Regions from separate parts of the Selenomonas sp. oral taxon 138 str. F0429 genome, predicted to be linked through region 1. Evidence: riboswitches for the same ligand, from Rfam matches in the RefSeq annotation. Region 1 holds a riboswitch; each other region holds the start of a gene.
What was found. Region 1 has a riboswitch for molybdenum cofactor ahead of HMPREF9163_RS05290 (hydrogenase small subunit). Riboswitches for the same ligand answer to the same signal wherever they lie in the genome.
Positions count from the first base shown of each region.

Region 1 (2,202 bases):
CGGAGGACACCGCGTCGGATGCGTCTGCAGACACGGCAAAAGCGCCCAAAAAGGGGGAGTCTGCCCTCGATGAGGAGATGGACGATCTCGGCGATGAATCTCTCGACGAGCGCGATGAGAACGGCAAGATCATCCCCATGCCCTATGACGGCGAGACGACCGCAAAGGACGCGTCCGCCGAAAAGGCTAAGGACGAAGCCCCGCAGGAGGCGATTGGGTACGGCTACGGTACGGATGAGGGACGCTCCTCCGCCTATGATGCCGCTGCCTACGGTGACCTCACTGCAATCATGCCCGTCAGCCTTGCGGGCGGCGACTGGGGCTTCATCGAGGGGGATGAGCGGCGTGGCTGGTTCTTCGACCGCTCGATGATGGCGAAGAACACGGACGGCACGATCTCCTACTGGCAGCTCATCCTCTACAATGACCTCGGACGGGCACAGTTCGTTGAAGCAATGCACGATGCGGAATATGACAAGCTGGCGTATACACTGCAGCGCCGCGTGCTGGATCTCAAAAAGAACACAATCCGCACCTATGAGATCATCGCCTATGACGGCGAAAACACGGTCATCACGGACGGCGATCGCGACGGTCATGCTGCCGAGATCCGCCCGAACACCATGGCGGAGAAGGAGCGCGATGCCGTAAAGAAGGCGGCGAAGAAGCTGAAATACAAGAAATAAATCCAAGGCATTGTGAGAATAAAGGAAGCGCTGATACAATGAAGTCCGTCAGATTGGTGCAGAATTTTTGTCCTGCCAAGGAAACAAACCGGACGCATAGCGGGGGCTATGTGGAGGATTTGTTGACACAGGCAGGGCGAAAAGGATGTGCCAAAATGGCGGTGCTGAATGTATCAGTGCTTTCTTATGTCGCATATTGACAGTGCAGGCGATTCCTGTTAGAATTAACCTGCAATTAAATATGCGGGAGGGCGTCGCATCCCTCCACGTTTCCGAGCAAAAATATCTAAGGGCTGAGCAGAGCCTATGATATTGCGCCTGCGCTGAGCAGTCTATGCGAACGCGCACAGGGTTCACGCAGAAATGCGCGGGCCTTCCCCTTGGAGGCTCGCGCCTCCCCTTGAAAAGGAAGCGACAGAATTGCCTCATTACAGAGCGTTGTACACTGTTTTTTCGGCGTGCGTTCCTACCCATCGAATTTTGAAGGCTGTTCGTCGTACCTTTGGTGCGGGGGGCAGCCTTTTTAGGTACAGAAATCGAACATAAAATTAGTTCCTAGAATAGCGAAAACAGTGTTTCTTTTTCGCCCTTCAGGATGTATAATAATAAATATTTTCTATGATTAGTATTGGTTCTTAATAAAGCGCCCAAAAGGACGCCTGTGTATTTGTTAGGAGGATTCATGTGAGTAAGAGGGAGAGCTTGTGGGAGTCCTATCTCGCGAAGGGCATGAGTCGGCGCAGCTTCTTGAAGGGCTGCGTGACGCTCACCTCGCTGATGGGACTCAGCACGGACATGATGACGAAGGTCGTCGAGGCGGCAGAGACGAAGCCGCTGCCGGTCGTGATCTGGATTCACGGGCACGAGTGCACGGGCTGCGATGAGTCCTTCATCCGCTCGGGTGCGCCGCTCGCATCCGATCTCGTCCTGAACAGCATCGCGCTCGAGTACACGCACGTCCTCAGTGCGGGCTGCGGCGAGCCGTTCGAGGAGCATCTCGAGGCGACGATGAAAAAGTACTACGGCGAGTACATCCTCGCGGTCGAGGGCGCGGTCGCAACGGGCGATCATGCCTACACCTGCATGTCGGGCGGGCATCCCTTCGAGGAGACGCTGAAGCGTGTCGCGGCGGGCGCAAAGGCGGTCATCGCCTACGGCACGTGCGCGACGGCGGGCGGCATTCAGGCGGCGGCGCCGAATCCGACGGAGTCCAAGGGCATCCGTGCCTTCATCGGCGCGAAGCCGTATATTGCCGTGCCCGGCTGTCCGCCGATCGCCGAGGTCATGACGGGCGTCGTCATGCACGTCGCGCTCTTCGGCACGCTGCCCCCGCTTGACGCGGAGGGGCGTCCGCGCCAGTTTTACGGCAACCGCATCCACGATACCTGCTATCGCCGTCCCTTCTTCGATGCTGGCATGTTTGCCGACCGCTTCGACGATGCGGGTGCAAAGGCGGGCTGGTGCCTCTATCATCTCGGGTGCAGAGGCCCTGAGACCTACAACTCCTGCGGCAATC
Region 1 is NZ_KB290939.1:44,933-47,134, reverse strand. It holds gene HMPREF9163_RS05295 (hypothetical protein) at 1-686, shown strand, start outside; molybdenum cofactor riboswitch at 945-1,113, shown strand; gene HMPREF9163_RS05290 (hydrogenase small subunit) at 1,371-2,202, shown strand, end outside.

Region 2 (2,202 bases), 190 kb from region 1:
TCACGCGGCGACATCGCATAGATGTTCTGCCCGTTCGTATAGATGCGTCCCTGCGTCAGCTCCTGAAATCCCATCAGGCACGCGAGGAGCGTTGACTTGCCGACACCGTTGCGCCCGAGGAGCGCGAGCACCTCACCGCCCTTGATCGAAAACGAGATATGCTCGAAGATGTACGGCGCGTCCGCACGGTAGCGAAACGAACCGTCGTCGAGCCAAAGCATTGCGCGCTCCATCAGAAATACCTCCGCTGGCGATAGAGAATCCACGCAAAGAACGGTGTGCCGACAAAACCGCAGAGAATCCCGAGCGGCACCTCTGCCGAGGTCAGCGTGCGTGCGAGGAGATCGGCGAGCATCAGGAAGGACGCGGCGAGTACCGCCGTTGCGGGCAGGAGATGTGCGTGATTGCCGCCGACCAGCATTCGCGCCAGATGCGGCAGGATGAGACCGATCCAGCCAATCGTTCCGCTCAGGCACACCGCCGATGCTGTCAGCAGGGTCGCGAGTGCAATCACGGCAAGACGCTCGCGCTGCACATTCACGCCGAGGCTCGCCGCCTCCTGATCCGAGAGCGAAAGCACATTCATACGCCAGCGCATCGCAAGCAGCCCCGCGAGCGTGAAGACGATGATCGGCGTGACGTAGAGCAGATTGTCCCACGACACCTTTGCAAGGCTGCCGAGCTGCCAGTAGACAATATCCGCCAGCTCCGTATCGGGGTCGGCGAGGTACTTCAGCAGACCGATCACCGCCGCCATAAAGCCCGACACAATGATGCCACAGAGGACGAGCACGATGCGCGAGCGGCTCTGCACGAGCTTCGGCAGCATGAGTGTCATCGTCACCGCCGCGATGCCGCCGAGGAATGCCGCGACCGCCGTGCCGCCGAGCGTCAGATGCGCGAGAATCCCAAGGCACGCGCCCACGCTCGCGCCCTGCGAGACACCGAGCAGATCCGGCGAGACGAGATCGTTGCGGAAGACTCCCTGATACGCCGCACCCGACACCGCGAGCGCAACGCCGACGAGAATGTCCCCGAGCACGCGCGGCAGACGGATCACCATGACGACGTTATACATCGACGCATCCCATGTGACAGGGATTTCAATAAACTTCGATGCAAGAATCGCTGCCACCTGATCGAACGGGACATAGAACCGCCCGACCGAAAGTGAGAGAATGAAAAACAGCACGGCAAGTATACTTCCCGCCGTCATCATACGTGCATACTGCCCCATAAAACGCCTTTCCCGCAAATCCAGAATTTCCCAACAAAAAATGCCCGCCGGAAAAATCCAGCGAGCAATTACAGCGCACAAAAAGAGCGCAGTCCCCCTGCCGGTTTTCCTTTGCAATGCAGACAAATGTCTGCGGGCAGGGAAGGACGTTTCCATACCTTCCCCCGTGACCGCAATCCCAGAGCCGCAGTCAGGCTGACGCACCATAGCATATGCCACAGGTACGGCAGCTCGAAAAACATAAAAATAATATATATTTTTTATGAGTATAGCATGAGACACAAAATAATACAATGAAAAAAATCACGACATTGCCCCTGCCAATCGTCCGTCTTGCAAAAGCCGGCGTGCTCATGTAAAATATAATGGAATCGGTATCATTTGAATTTATAGGAGGTATCTTATGTTTCTGACACGATGCACACGCTCGATGCGCACCGTCCTCGCGGCAACGATGTTCGGCGTACTCGCACTCACGAGCGGCTGTTTCAGCGGCGATGTGAACGTCGTCATCAACGAGGACGGCAGCGCTGACCTCAAGACGACACTCGTCAGCGTGCCCATGCTCGCCGAAATTGTCGAGCAGAGCAAGGCGGCGACGACAGCGAAGAATCCTGACGCGCAGGTCACCCCCGTGACGAAGGAGAACATGTCGGGCTACGAGATTACGGAGCACTACGCCACGATCGACAAGCTCTCGGAAAATGACTTCTTCAAGGCGAACGAGGGCAAGAACACAGGCATCACCGCGAACAAGAGCCTGTTCTACACGGACTACAACTTCGACCTGCTCTTTGAGGGCAGCCAGAACGGCGGCGGCGCGGGTGCATTTGCAAGCAACATCACGTTCACCTATCAGATGAACCTGCCCGTCGCGCCCACGAGCTCGAACGCTGACCGCTCGGAGAACGATGGCAAGCAGCTCACATGGAACCTCGGCAAGACCCTCGTCACGGGCGAGTCGT
Region 2 is NZ_KB290939.1:235,929-238,130, reverse strand. It holds gene HMPREF9163_RS06170 (ABC transporter ATP-binding protein) at 1-233, opposite strand, end outside; gene HMPREF9163_RS06165 (iron ABC transporter permease) at 233-1,237, opposite strand; molybdenum cofactor riboswitch at 1,328-1,486, opposite strand; gene HMPREF9163_RS06160 (transmembrane domain-containing protein) at 1,641-2,202, shown strand, end outside.
Region 2: linked by a shared signal. The riboswitch ahead of HMPREF9163_RS06165 (iron ABC transporter permease) and the one ahead of HMPREF9163_RS05290 (hydrogenase small subunit) in region 1 are both predicted to bind molybdenum cofactor.

Region 3 (2,202 bases), on a different contig from region 1:
ACATCATACTGCCACCGATCATTGGGACGGCTTTCGTACTGGAGTGCAGTGTTGCTCTGTTTGAACCCCTTGTAATGCCAGTTGTTCGTTTTGTTCTTCTTTCTATATGACTTCTGCATAGCATCTGAAAGATCATCGACATTGATTGACCAGTTGATATCTGCAGTCAGTGTTTTTCCCGTTTGTGGATCGATACCGTTGGAGATCTCGCTTGTCCATATCGGAGTAATATCCGCTCAATATGAGAGAGGACTTGTCACTCGTTTTGAACTTAATCTTACCGTCAAAGTACAGCTTGTCGTTTTCCGCATTCGGCAGATAGCCGCCCGTATGACGCTTTGATGCATTCAGTGCATAGCTGATATTCTTGTCGCTGCCGCTATATCCGATGCGTGTATCATAGGTATGATGGGAGCCACCGGCGATACTCAGATGGAATTTCCCTGCACCCTTACCGTCCTTCGTTGTTATGAGGATGACGCCGCCCTTGTAGTCTGTGCCATACTGTACGGGTCCCGGTCCCTTGATGATCTCGACCTTTGCAATGCTGTCTGCCGGAATCGTCGAAAGATCAGCCGCTGCATTCGTAGCAATACCGTTGAGAGGAAACGCAGGGATGCCGTCAATATAGACTTTCGTCTGCCCGACCTCCGCGCCACGGATGCGCACCATCTTGCTGTTCTTGTCGGCAGGCGCCATATAAAGCCCCGGGATCTGCGAGAGGATGTCGGCAAGGTCGCGATAGCCGCGCTCCTTGATCTCCTGCTCCGTGATCGTGTTCGTTGTCACAAGGTACTTGTCAACGCCCTCTGCCTCGACTTTGACCGTGTCAGTCTCATATTCCGTGTCGGCGGCGTATGCCTGCGGCAGAAATGCAAATCCTGCCATGACGGCTGCCACGAGGGCGGTTTGGTACTTCCGTGTTCGCTTCATGAATACCTCTCCTTTTCTTCATCACACAAAAATAGACTGTTTCCCGTACGAAGCGCACGACAAACAGTCCCTGCATGACAAAGAAGCAGTCCGTTCCTGTCGTTTTCCTTTTCGATACGGGAAGGCTGTCGCATTTCTTTGACAACCCTGTGAGCAGAAGTGTTCAAAAGAACGCTTGCTCAGGCGAAATATCATAGGCAAACTGCCCTTAGATATTTTTGCTCGGAAAACAAATTTATTTAATTGCGGATTAATTCTATCAAATTGTATGTAATACTGTCAATCCTTATTTTCGATTGAAATCAATGAACTTCATCTTATCAGCGATTCCCATGGATTTGTGTTTTGAAAATCTCTCGCTTTTGTGTTATGATACAGGGTGTTTTGAGATGGGAGGGCATGAGTGGCAGCGATAACATATGAGCTGATTCGCAAAGACGAGACGACGGGCGCACGTGCGGGCGTGATTCACACGCCGCACGGGAGCTTTCCGACGCCCATCTTCATGCCCGTGGGCACGCAGGCGACGGTCAAGGGCGTATCGCCTGACGAACTGCGTGAGCTTGGTGCGGGCATCATCCTCAGCAACACCTATCATCTTTTTCTCCGCCCCGGCATGGAGCTCGTGCGCGAGGCGGGCGGGCTGCATCGGTTCATGCACTGGGACGGTGCAATCCTCACGGACAGCGGCGGCTTTCAGGTGTTCAGCCTTGGCGATCTCCGCAAGATCACGGAGGAGGGCGCGACATTTCGCTCGCACATCGACGGCTCGAAGAAGTTTCTGTCGCCCGAGGTATCGATGGAGGTGCAGAAAGCACTCGGCTCGGATATTGTCATGGCGTTCGACGAGTGTATCCCGTATCCTGCCGACCACACCTATGCAAAGGCATCGACGGAGCGCACGCAGCGGTGGCTCGTGCGCTGCCGTGACGCAATGGCGGATGCAGAGGGACAGGGGCTTTTTGGCATTGTGCAGGGCGGTATGTACCGCGACTTGCGTGCGTGGCACGCCGCTGAGGTAACGGCACTTGAACTGCCGGGCTATGCCATCGGAGGTCTGAGTGTCGGCGAGCCGCACGAGCTGATGGAGGAGATCCTCTCCTACACGGTGGAGCTCCTGCCGGAGCACAAGCCGCGCTACCTCATGGGTGTCGGCACGCCGGACTATCTTCTCACGGGCGTACGGCATGGAATCGATATGTTCGACTGCGTTTTCCCGACCCGTGTGGCGCGCAACGGTATGGCGATGACGTGGACGGGGCGGCTCGT
Region 3 is NZ_KB290929.1:26,406-28,607, reverse strand. It holds gene HMPREF9163_RS12285 (TonB-dependent receptor) at 1-119, opposite strand, end outside; gene HMPREF9163_RS12280 (TonB-dependent receptor) at 133-933, opposite strand; molybdenum cofactor riboswitch at 1,022-1,173, opposite strand; gene tgt (tRNA guanosine(34) transglycosylase Tgt) at 1,337-2,202, shown strand, end outside.
Region 3: linked by a shared signal. The riboswitch ahead of HMPREF9163_RS12280 (TonB-dependent receptor) and the one ahead of HMPREF9163_RS05290 (hydrogenase small subunit) in region 1 are both predicted to bind molybdenum cofactor.